Regions from separate parts of the Citrobacter farmeri genome, predicted to be linked through region 1. Evidence: predicted binding sites of a transcription regulator. Region 1 holds the regulator's gene; the other holds the start of a gene.
The links. Region 1 encodes CRP, which controls carbon source genes, mostly activating them, when cyclic AMP is high. Its sites were predicted from a motif close to ATGTGANNNNNNTCACAT; they were not measured.
Positions count from the first base shown of each region.

Region 1 (6,455 bases):
TCGCGCATTGGCCTGCTGGGACGTAACGGCGCGGGTAAATCCACGCTTATCAAACTGTTGGCGGGTGAACTGACGCCCGTCAGCGGTGAAATCGGACTGGCAAAAGGCATTAAGCTCGGTTACTTCGCCCAGCACCAGCTTGAGTATTTGCGGGCGGATGAGTCGCCGTTGCAGCATCTGGTGCGACTGGCGCCACAGGAACTCGAACAAAAGCTGCGCGACTATCTGGGCGGTTTCGGCTTCCAGGGTGATAAAGTCAGCGAAGAGACACGCCGTTTCTCCGGCGGCGAAAAAGCACGACTGGTGCTGGCGCTGATCGTCTGGCAGCGTCCGAACCTGCTGCTGCTCGATGAGCCAACCAACCACCTTGATCTCGATATGCGTCAGGCGTTGACCGAAGCGTTGATTGAGTTTGAAGGCGCACTGGTGGTGGTCTCGCACGACCGCCATTTGCTGCGCTCCACGACCGACGATCTGTATCTGGTGCATGACCGCAAGGTCGAGCCGTTCGATGGCGATCTGGAAGATTATCAGCAGTGGTTGAGCGATGTGCAGAAGCAGGAAAACCAACCTGACGATGCACCAAAAGAGAACGTCAACAGCGCACAGGCGCGTAAAGACCAGAAGCGCCGGGAAGCCGAACTGCGCACACAAACCCAGCCGCTGCGTAAAGAGATCGCCCGTCTGGAAAAAGAGATGGAGAAACTGAACGCGCAGCTGGCGCTGGCGGAAGAGAAGCTGGGCGACAGCGAACTTTACGACCAGAGCCGCAAAGCCGAGCTGACGGAGTGTCTGCAACAGCAGGCCAGCGCCAAAGCCGGACTGGAAGCGTGCGAAATGGCCTGGCTGGATGCCCAGGAGCAGCTCGAGCAGATGCTGAGCGAGTAACAGCGATGACACACATAATCCTTCACGATCCTGAAATGCCGAATGGCAGCAGTGACGAATTTCGCCCGATGCGCGGTATCAGTAACTGCCATCTGCAGACCATGCTGCCGCGTTTGATCCGGCGAAAAGTGAATTTCGACGCCCACTGGCAGCGTCTGGAATTACCCGATGGCGACTTTGTCGATCTGGCATGGAGTGAAGATCCACATCAGGCGAAGCACAAGCCGCGCCTGGTGGTTTTTCATGGTCTGGAAGGCAGTCTGAACAGCCCATACGCGCATGGTCTGATTGAAGCGGCAAAGAATCGTGGCTGGCTTGGCGTGGTGATGCACTTTCGCGGCTGCAGCGGTGAACCGAATCGACTGAATCGCATTTATCACTCGGGTGAAACCGAAGACGGGAGCTGGTTCTTAGGCTGGTTACAGCGGGAATTTGGCAAGGTGCCAACGGCCGCCGTGGGCTATTCGCTCGGAGGAAATGTGCTGGCATGTCTGCTGGCAAAAGAGGGGAAAAACATCCCGCTCGACGCGGCTGTCATGGTCTCAGCGCCCTTTGTACTGGAAGCCTGCAGCTATCATATGGATAAAGGCTTTTCCCGTGTTTATCAGCGCTATCTGCTCAACCTGCTGAAGGCAAACGCGTCACGCAAGCTGGCGGCCTATCCCGGCTCACTGCCGGTGAGTCTGGCGCAATTGAAATCCCTGCGCCGCATCCGCGAGTTTGACGATCTCATCACCGCCAAAATTCACGGTTTCGCCGATGCTATCGACTACTATCGTCAGTGTAGCGCCATGCCCTTGCTCAGCGACATCGCCATTCCGACACTGATCATTCATGCGAAAGACGACCCGTTTATGGATCATCATGTGATCCCCAAAGCGGAAGATTTACCGCCGCACGTGGAATATCAGTTAACTGAACACGGTGGTCACGTTGGGTTTATCGGCGGGACATTGCGTCGGCCAGAAATGTGGCTTGAGTCGCGCATTCCTGACTGGCTGACCCCGTATCTGGAGGCATAATTATGCAGATCCCCTGGCAGGACCTTTCCCCTGAGACGCTGGACAATCTGATCGAAAGCTTTGTATTGCGCGAAGGCACCGATTATGGTGAACATGAACGAACCCTTGAGCAAAAAGTCGCCGACGTTAAACGCCAGTTACAGTGTGGAGAAGCGATACTGGTGTGGTCTGAGTTGCACGAAACCGTCAACATCATGCCGCGCAAACAATTTCGCGAATAACCCGCACGCTATCGGCCGACTATAATAAAAAATCAATTTATTGATGGAGTTAACATGTCTGCCAAACATCCGGTGATCGCGGTAACAGGATCCAGCGGCGCGGGGACTACCACCACCAGCCTCGCGTTTCGTAAAATTTTTGCGCAGCTCAACCTGCGCGCCGCCGAGGTGGAAGGCGACAGTTTTCATCGTTATACCCGTCCGGAGATGGATATGGCGATCCGCAAGGCGCGCGACGCCGGACGCCACATCAGCTATTTTGGCCCCGAAGCCAATGACTTCGGTCTGCTGGAACAGACATTTATTGAGTATGGTCAGACGGGCAAAGGCCAGTCGCGCAAATATCTGCATACCTACGATGAGGCCGTCCCGTGGAACCAGGTGCCAGGGACTTTCACCCCATGGCAAGCCCTGCCGGAACCTACTGACGTGCTGTTCTATGAAGGGCTGCACGGCGGCGTCGTGACGCCGCAGCATGAAGTTGCAAGCCATGTTGACCTGTTGGTCGGCGTGGTTCCCATCGTGAACCTGGAGTGGATCCAGAAACTGATCCGTGATACCAGCGAGCGAGGCCATTCTCGTGAGGCGGTGATGGATTCAGTGGTGCGTTCGATGGACGACTATATCAACTACATCACGCCGCAGTTCTCCCGCACCCACATTAACTTTCAGCGTGTACCCACCGTTGACACCTCAAACCCGTTCGCTGCCAAGGGCATTCCATCACTGGATGAGAGCTTTGTGGTGATTCATTTTCGCAATCTGGAAGGGATCGATTTCCCCTGGCTGCTGGCGATGTTGCAGGGTTCATTTATTTCCCACATCAATACACTGGTGGTACCTGGCGGCAAAATGGGGCTGGCCATGGAGCTCATTATGTTGCCGCTGGTGCAGCGACTGATGGAAGGAAAGAAAATCGAGTAAGGTGAGATATTGCCGGACAGCGACGTGGCGTTATCCGGCCATGATCATCAGGCAGCAATCACTTCATACGAATGGGTAATATTGACCGCTTTTCCCAGCATCAGCGCCACGGAGCAATATTTCTCCGCCGACAGATCGACCGCACGCGAAACGGCGGCATCCTTCAGGTCGCGACCCGTAACGATAAAGTGCAGATTGATGTGGGTGAACAGGCGTGGCGCCTCTTCGCGACGTTCTGACGTCAGTTTCACTTCGCAGTTCGTCACATCCTGACGGCCTTTTTGCAGGATAGAAACCACGTCAATCGCGCTGCAACCGCCTGCCGCCATCAACACCATTTCCATCGGGCTCGGCGCTTTATCACCAGAGTTACCGTCCATCAAAATCTGGTGACCGGAAGCCGACTCACCCAGGAAGGTTAACCCCTCAACCCATTTAACACGCGCTTGCATATTTTTTAACTCCAGTGCGTCAATTTTCCTGACAGATTACGCGTACATAACAATTCTCGCAACGGAAGGCGACCTCCGTCATGCTGAAGCGAGACACCAGGAGACACACGGCTAAAGCTATGCTAAAACAGTCAGGATGCTACAGTAATACATTGATGTACTGCATGTATGCAGAGGACTTCACATTAAAGGCTGCAGTTCGTTTTTGACAGCCTCTTCCCAGGACGCGGGAAGCACATTTTTGCAACCCCAGAGACAGCGGATTTTTTTGGCTCTGGAGACAGCTTATAACAGAGGATAATCGCGCATGGTGCTTGGCAAACCGCAAACAGACCCGACACTTGAATGGTTCTTGTCTCATTGCCACATTCATAAGTACCCGTCCAAGAGCACGCTGATTCACCAGGGTGAAAAAGCAGAAACGTTGTACTACATCGTTAAGGGCTCAGTGGCAGTGTTGATTAAGGATGAGGAAGGAAAAGAAATGATCCTTTCTTATCTGAATCAGGGTGATTTCATTGGCGAACTGGGCCTGTTTGAAGAAGGCCAGGAACGTAGCGCATGGGTTCGAGCGAAAACAGCGTGTGAAGTGGCTGAAATTTCCTATAAGAAATTCCGCCAGTTGATCCAGGTGAACCCGGATATTCTGATGCGCCTGTCTTCCCAAATGGCTCGCCGCCTGCAAGTTACTTCGGAGAAAGTCGGTAACCTGGCCTTCCTCGACGTGACCGGTCGTATCGCCCAGACGCTGCTGAATCTGGCGAAACAGCCTGATGCGATGACTCACCCGGACGGTATGCAGATCAAAATCACTCGCCAGGAGATTGGCCAGATCGTTGGCTGCTCTCGCGAAACCGTTGGTCGTATTCTGAAGATGCTGGAAGATCAGAACCTGATCTCCGCTCACGGTAAAACGATCGTCGTTTACGGCACTCGTTAATCTCATCGGAAATGACGCGCTACCGGGTAGCGCGTCATTTTTGTTTTGCCAATGTGGCGCAGACTGATTTATCACCCAGAAATCAACTATGCACTACGTCAAACGCTGGTGCTCTGTTTGCCCGTGGCCGTTGGCCTGCTCATCGGGCAGTTACATCTGGGCCTGCTTTTCTCTCTCGTTCCCGCCTGCTGCAACATTGCCGGGCTTGATACTCCGCACAAACGCTTTTTCAAACGCCTGATCATCGGTGCATCGCTGTTCGCTGGCTGTAGCCTAATCATGCAACTTATGCTGGCGCAGGCGGTACCGTTGCCACTGATCCTGACCGGTCTGACACTCACGCTCGGCGTCACCGCAGAATTGAGCTCTCTTCACGCCCGCCTGCTCCCGGCCTCACTGATTGCTGCGATTTTCACACTGAGCCTGGCAGGGAACATGCCGGTTTGGGAGCCTCTGCTGATCTACGCGCTGGGCACGCTATGGTACGGGCTGTTTAACTGGTTCTGGTTTTGGCTCTGGCGTGAGCAGCCGCTTCGCGAATCACTAAGCCTGTTATACCGGGAACTGGCGGATTACTGCGAAGCCAAATACAGCATGCTGACCCAACACACTGACCCGGAAAAAGCCCTGCCGCCGCTTCTGGTTCGCCAGCAGAAAGCCGTCGACCTCATCACCCAGTGCTATCAGCAGATGCACATGCTATCGGCGCACCGCAACAACGACTACAAACGGATGCTGCGCGCCTTTCAGGAAGCGCTGGATTTGCAGGAACATATCTCCGTCAGCCTGCATCAGCCGGAAGAAGTGCAAAAGCTGGTCGAGCGCAGTCACGCGGAGCAGGTCATTCGCTGGAATGCACAAACGGTCGCCGCTCGCCTGCGCGTACTGGGAGATGACATTCTCTATCACCGACTACCGACGCGGTTCACCATGCAAAAGCAGATTGGTGCACTGGGAAAAATTGCTCATCAGCATCCGGATAACCCCGTCGGACAGTTCTGCTACTGGCACTTCAGTCGCATCGCCCGCGTGCTTCGCACCCAGCGTCCGCTTTACGCCCGCGATCTGATGGCCGATAAACAGCGTCGGTTACCCTTGCTTCCGGCACTGAAAAACTACCTCTCGTTGAAATCTCCGGCGCTGCGTAACGCCGGGCGAATCAGCGTCATGCTCAGCATAGCCAGCCTCATGGGAACGGCGTTACATCTGCCGAAACCTTACTGGATCCTGATGACGGTGCTGTTTGTGACGCAAAACGGTTACGGTGCCACCCGCGTGCGTATTTTGCACCGCTCGGCGGGAACGCTGGTAGGGCTGATTATCGCAGGCGTGACGCTGCACTTTCATATTCCCGAGGGATATACGCTGGCCCTGATGCTGGCGATCACCCTGGTCAGCTATCTGACCATCCGCAAAAACTACGGCTGGGCGACGGTTGGATTTACCGTCACGGCGGTATATACCCTGCAACTGCTGACGCTGGATGGAGAACAGTTCATCATCCCGCGATTTATCGATACGGTCATCGGCTGCCTGATTGCGTTTGGCGGCACCGTCTGGCTGTGGCCGCAATGGCAGAGCGGTCTGTTGCGGAAAAACGCCCATGACGCACTGGAAGCCGATCAGGAGGCCATTCGCCTGATTCTGAGCAACGATCCGCAACCCACGCCGCTCGCCTGGCAACGTATGCGGGTCAACCAGGCGCACAACACCCTGTTTAACTCGCTCAATCAGGCAATGCAGGAACCCGGCTTTAATACCCATTATCTGGAAGACATGAAACTGTGGGTGACACACAGCCAGTTTATCGTCGAACACATCAATGCCATGACCACGCTGGCGCGTGAGCATACGATGTTGACGCCGGACCTGGCGCAGCGATATCTGCAATCGTGTGAAATTGCTCTTCAGCGCTGCCAGCAGCGACTGGAGTACGATGGACCTGGTGGCTCAGGGGATGTGAATATCCTGGAAGCGCCAGAGATGCTTTCCCACGGACCGTTAAGCA
Region 1 is NZ_CP077291.1:4,397,373-4,403,827, forward strand. It holds gene I6L53_RS20830 (ABC transporter ATP-binding protein) at 1-888, shown strand, start outside; gene I6L53_RS20835 (hydrolase) at 894-1,910, shown strand; gene I6L53_RS20840 (YheU family protein) at 1,913-2,131, shown strand; gene I6L53_RS20845 (phosphoribulokinase) at 2,186-3,055, shown strand; gene I6L53_RS20850 (OsmC family protein) at 3,103-3,507, opposite strand; gene crp (cAMP-activated global transcriptional regulator CRP) at 3,815-4,447, shown strand; gene I6L53_RS20860 (YccS/YhfK family putative transporter) at 4,499-6,455, shown strand, end outside.

Region 2 (6,455 bases), 660 kb from region 1:
CTACGTCATCGCCCTGCCAGCAGTGCATCGAGACCGGCAGACGATCGAGCTGGCGCAGTGCCTCCTCGACATCAATACCTACTGCGGCGAAGCGTTGTTTCGCCAGTTCCCAGGCTTGTTCCAGTTGAGTGGTCATGCGCAAAGCTCCTTTGTCTGTCGTTTTGAATGAAATTGCGCGACATAGCGGGCAATCTCACTGTCAGGATTGGGGGTAAACGTGGTCAGGTTGTAATTGGCGGTGACCACCTGGCGGAAGTCATCGACATTGTTGAGTTCATCCAGTGTCATCAGTTGGATACCGATGTTGCCGAGTGTGGACGCTTCAATAGGGCCGGCTATTACGCGGATGCCGCAAGCATCGGCGCAAAGTTGGTTCAGCAGGACGTTCTGGCAGCCGCCGCCGACAATATGCAACTGGCTGAAGGACTCGCCGCGTAGCGTCGACAGTTCCTGCAACACATCGGCGTAGAGCAGCGCCAGGCTGTCGAAAATACAGCGGGCCAGCTCCGCGTCGCTGTCGGGTACCGGTTGCCCGGATTCGCGGCAGGCGGCCTGAATTTCGGCGCTCATGTTGGCGGGGTTAATAAAGCGATCGTCATTCGGGTTGATCAGAAAGCGACAAGCGGGCAATGACTGCGTGGCGGCAATCAGCGCGGGCAGGTCGTCCACCTGACGCTCTTTTAGCACGCGCTGTAGCAGCCACAGTCCCATAATATTTTTCAGTACCCGATAGCGCCCTTCCGCGCCGCCTTCATTAGTGATGTTCGCCGCCAGCGCGGCGTCGTTGGTGTAAGGCGTTCTGCTTTCAAAGCCCATTAACGACCAGGTGCCGGATGAGAGATACGCGCTGTGTTTATCGGCCAGTGGCGAGGCGATCACCGCGCTGGCGGTGTCATGACTGGCGACAGCCACCACGGGGATCTGATTCTTCTGCGGGCAAATCCAGTAACCAATCACGTTGCCCGGATGCGTCGGGTGACCAAACCAGGCGTTGTCCGCCCCCGTCCACGCCAGCAGCGTTTCATCCCAGTCGTCGCTGTTGATATTCACCAGTTGCGTGGTGGTGGCGTTGGTGTATTCCCAGTTCAATTCGCCGGTCAGACGAAAGCTGAAGTAGTCGGGGATCAGCAGGGCGTGCGTAACGTGCGCAACCAGCTCGGGCTGCTGTTCGACCTGCGCACGCAGCTGGTAAAGCGTGTTGAACGGCAGGAACTGGATCCCGCTGCGTTGGTAAATAGCGCATTTACCGAGCTGTTCCTGTGCGCGCTGCATCACCCCTGTGGTACGGCTGTCACGGTAGGAAACCGGTAGCCCGACGCGCTGACCTTGCTTATCGATCAGGACATAGTCCACGCCCCAGGTATCAATACCGATGCTGTCAATGCGGATGCCTTCATCGCAGACTTTTTCCAGCCCCAGGCGGATGGCGTCTTCGAGGCTGTCGAGATCCCAGGTGTCGAAACCGTCCTGCTTTTGCAGGCAGTTGACGAAGCGATGGATTTCACGCAGCGTCAGGGTGCGATGTTCACTGTCATAGCGCGCCAGCATTACACGTCCGCTGGAGGCGCCAAGATCGACAGCGACACAATGGCGAAAAGTCATAGTGAGGTCCTTCTGAGTTTCATTAAGCCCAGTCTAGAAAACCTCGTCATGGCTCACCTTCTTGTTACTGACAGGCAGAATAGGCCGCTGGCAAGAAAGCAAAGGTGAACGTGATAACGTTCACAGTTTCCGGTAATAGGCGCGATTTCCCCTGATGTGACGCCGTCCGCATTTCCGGATCTTTCCCGTCTTTTCTTGAAAAATTGACCCTGTTTGCACGGTTTCGTGTCAAAAATTTAAGGTGAGGTGGCTAACCCTTAATTACTATTTCTGACATGTTCATTTGACCCGGATGCCATCATGACCGTACTGCACAGCGTGGATTTTTTTCCATCAGGTAAAGCGCCCGTGGCCATTGAGCCCCGGCTACCTCAGTCCGCTTTTCCAGAACATCATCATGATTTTCATGAGATTGTGATTGTGGAACATGGCACCGGTATTCATGTATTCAATGGACAGCCCTATACCATCAGCGGTGGTACGGTCTGCTTTGTTCGCGACCATGATCGGCACTTGTATGAACATACGGACAATCTTTGCCTGACCAATGTGCTCTACCGCTCGCCCGATGCATTCCGCTTCCTGGCCGGGTTGGATCAATTGCTGCCGCAGGAACAGGATGGCGTGTACCCCTCCCACTGGCGGGTGAATCAGAGTGCGCTGCAACAGGTACGTCAACTGGTGGCAAAAATGGAACAGGATGGCGATGAGAGCGATCTCCCCGGCGTGGCCAATCGTGAAATTCTGTTCATGCAGTTGCTGGTGCTGTTACGCAAAAGCAGCCTGATGGAAGGGGCGGAAAATAACGATGCGCGCCTGAATCATCTGATGGCCTGGCTGGAAGATCATTTTGCCGAGGAAGTATGCTGGGAGGTGCTGGCCGATCGGTTCTCGCTGTCCCTGCGGACATTGCACCGCCAGTTGAAACAACAGACCGGGTTAACGCCGCAGCGCTATCTTAATCGTCTGCGTTTAATCAAGGCCCGCCATCTGTTACGCCATAGCGATGAAAGCGTCACGGAGATCGCTTATCGCTGCGGTTTCGGCGACAGTAACCACTTTTCGACTCTGTTTCGCCGTGAATTTGACTGGTCGCCTCGCGATATCCGCCAGGGACGGGATGCGTTACTTCAGTAACGCGAATACTATCAACGTTTTTCGCCGCCAAATCGCTGATAATCATCGTTCTGTGATGCCGGATGGCGACGCGGTGGCGTCTTATCCGGCCTACGTGTTTACGTAATTTGTAGGCCGGATAAGGCGAAGCTGCCATCCGGCAAGGAATATTCTGGTGGCGAATCAACTGATTCTTCTAAAAGACGACTTCTTTGCGAATGCCGGACAGGCCGTCGCCGTTGCCGATCGCTATCCGCAGGATGTGTTTGCCGAACATACGCATGATTTCTGTGAGCTGGTGATTGTCTGGCGAGGCAATGGCCTGCATGTGCTGAACGACCGTCCCTATCGCATCACCCGTGGCGATCTGTTTTATATCCGCGCTGAAGACAAGCACTCCTATACCTCCGTTAATGACCTCGTGTTGCAGAACATCATCTATTGCCCGGAGCGGCTAAAGCTGAATCTGGGCTGGGAGAGTGCAATTCCGGGTTTTAACGGCACGCCGCGGCAACCCCACTGGCGACTGGGCAGTGTCGGAATGACGCAGGCGCGCCAGGTGATAAGCCAGATTGAGCATGAAAGTAACCAGCACGATCCACTCGCCAACGATATGGCGGAGCTGCTCTTTGGCCAACTGGTGATGACGCTGAAGCGCCATCGCTATGCCACCGATACGCTGCCGGCGACCTCCAGTGAAACGTTGCTGGATAAACTGATAACCGCGCTGGCAGCCAGTCTGGAACGTCCGTTTGCGCTGGATGCCTTTTGCGATCGGGAAGCGTGCAGTGAACGCGTGCTGCGCCAGCAGTTTCGTAGCCAGACCGGGATGACAATTAACCAGTATCAGCGTCAGGTTCGCGTCTGCCATGCGCAATATCTGCTTCAGCACAGCCGCCTGATGATTGGTGAAATTTCGATGAAGTGTGGATTTGAGGACAGTAACTACTTTTCTGTGGTGTTCACGCGGGAAACCGGGATGACGCCCAGTCAATGGCGTCATCTCAGTAACTCAAGTGATTAGCTTGCCATGCCCAGGCCGACAATGTTGGCGGCGATGATGATCACCACGCATCCCAGACTCAGTACGCCGACAGGACGACGCCCGGCGTTGTTCCACTCTTTCAGCACCAGACCGACGATACCACCGCACAGCACGTAGAAACTCATGTGCAGCATCCAACTGATGTAGTCATATTGCGCCGGAATACGCGCGTGGCCCCAGGCGTAGAAAAAGAACTGCAAATACCACATCAGGCCACCGAGCGCAGACAGCAGCACGTTGGTGATGATCAGTGATTTTGCCAGCGAGAAGTCGGCTTTTACCGACAGGTTCTTCACTTTTGCCAGACGAATAAAACAGAAGCCCAGGTTGACCAGCGCGCCGCCGCCCATGATCACCACATAGCTTGGCAGCGCGACATACAGCGGGTCTACACCCAGCGCTGCGGCAGCTTCATGCATCGGTTTTGCGGCGTTCATCGCAAATGACATACCTGCGGAGAAAATGCCGCACATTACGGCCAGCAGTAGCCCTTTTTTCAGATTGAAATCTTCGGCTTTGATGCCCATTTTGCGCTCTTTGAGCTGACCCGCACGAGTGACGATCCCAACACCAATCAGCGCAACCAGCACCCCGAGCAGGGTCATACGCCCGCCTTCGGTGTTAATCAGCACATCAAAGTTGCCGTTGATGATAGGGGTCATCAGCGTACCGACAATCAGCGTGATGCCGATAGCAATGCCAATCCCCATCGACATGCCGAGGTAGCGCATGGTCAGGCCGTAGTTGATATTGCCGATGCCCCACATTGCGCCGAACAGAAATACCGGCAGTAGAGTGGAGAGGCTGAACGAACTGTAATAGGCCCAGAAGTCGGGCAGCAGCATGGCGCTAATGGTCCAGGGAAGAATCAACCAGGAGACAATCCCGCCGACCGACCACATCGTTTCCCATGACCACTGTTTCACTTGTTTGAACGGGGCATAGAAACAGGCCGCACTGGCTGCGCCTATCAAATGCCAAAAAATACCCATCGTAATCGCGTTACTCATCACATCATCCTCATTGTTTTTATCGTCGTTTCTACCCTTCCGACGTCATGAGTTTAAAAATTGCGCAGATGTATAACCTTTTGCCGATTGCCGCGATTTTCCCTTTCTGGCAAAGACCCGGTTAAGTGGGTGATATGGCTCACATAATCAACAATAGACGCTTTTGTAATAACCTTATTAAAAGTACGGCATTGATAATCATTTTCAATATCATTTAATTAACTATAATGAACCAACTGCTTACGCGGCGTTAACACCCGGCCGCTCGACAATAATGGAGATGAATATGAGTTATACACTGCCATCCCTGCCGTACGCTTATGATGCGCTGGAACCGCACTTCGATAAGCAGACGATGGAAATCCACCATACCAAACATCATCAGACTTATGTAAACAACGCTAACGCGGCGCTGGAAAGTCTGCCTGAATTCGCTAACCTGTCTGCAGAAGAGCTGATCGCTAAACTGGATCAGGTACCTGCCGACAAGAAAACCGTTCTGCGTAACAACGCGGGCGGTCACGCTAACCACAGCCTGTTCTGGAAAGGCCTGAAAAAGGGCACCACCCTGCAGGGCGATCTGAAAGCGGCTATCGAACGTGATTTCGGCTCTGTTGATAACTTCAAAGCAGAGTTTGAAAAAGCCGCGGCAACCCGTTTCGGTTCAGGCTGGGCCTGGCTGGTACTGAAAGGTGACAAACTGGCGGTTGTTTCTACCGCAAACCAGGATTCCCCGCTGATGGGTGAAGCCATTTCTGGCGCTTCCGGTTTCCCGATTGTGGGTCTGGATGTGTGGGAGCACGCTTACTACCTGAAATTCCAGAACCGTCGTCCGGACTACATCAACGAGTTCTGGAACGTAGTGAACTGGGACGAAGCGGCTGCGCGTTTCGCGGCGAAAAAATAAGTCTTATTTAACAAGATGTAGCGTTTGAATAACCCCGTCGGCGCGGCCGGTGGGGTTTTTTTGTGATCAAAATCGGACCAAAAACAGTGATCCATAAAAAATGAAACATTGTTTTGTTATGTGGTTGGGATCACTTTTATTATTGTGCTGAATGTCTATCGTTGACACATCTTTACATCGGAAGGTGATGGAAATGCAGATTAAACGCACGATAGAAAAAATCCCTGGTGGCATGATGCTCGTCCCTTTGTTCCTGGGCGCGTTGTGCCACACGTTCTCTCCTGACGCGGGGAAATATTTTGGCTCATTCACCAACGGGATGATCACCGGTACGGTGCCAATTCTGGCCGTGTGGTTTTTCTGCATGGGGGCCTCCATCAAGCTGAGCGCGACGGGGACCGTCCTGCGTAAGTCCGGTACGCTGGTGGTGACCAAAATTGCGGTGGCATGGGTGGTAGCGGCGATTGCCTCACGGATTATCCCTGAACATGGTGTGGAGGCAGGGTTCTTTGCCGGGCTGTCAACACTGGCGCTGGTTGCGGCAATGGATATGACCAACGGCGGGCTGTACGCGTCGATCATGCAGCAGTACGGCACCAAAGAAGAGGCCGGGGCATTTGTTCTGATGTCACTGGAATCAGGCCCGTTGATGACGATGATCATCCTCGGTACGGCCGGGATTGCGTCGTTTGAACCGCATGTTTTTGTCGGTGCCGTGCTGCCATTCCTGGTGGGCTTCACATTGGGTAACCTGGACCCTGAACTGCGCGAATTC
Region 2 is NZ_CP077291.1:181,725-188,179, forward strand. It holds gene rhaA (L-rhamnose isomerase) at 1-136, opposite strand, end outside; gene rhaB (rhamnulokinase) at 133-1,602, opposite strand; gene rhaS (HTH-type transcriptional activator RhaS) at 1,903-2,739, shown strand; gene rhaR (HTH-type transcriptional activator RhaR) at 2,894-3,742, shown strand; gene rhaT (L-rhamnose/proton symporter RhaT) at 3,739-4,773, opposite strand; gene sodA (superoxide dismutase [Mn]) at 5,060-5,680, shown strand; gene kdgT (2-keto-3-deoxygluconate transporter) at 5,874-6,455, shown strand, end outside.
Region 2: rhaS (HTH-type transcriptional activator RhaS) is a predicted target of CRP. The motif match lies at 1,757-1,774, and genes of this name have one in related genera.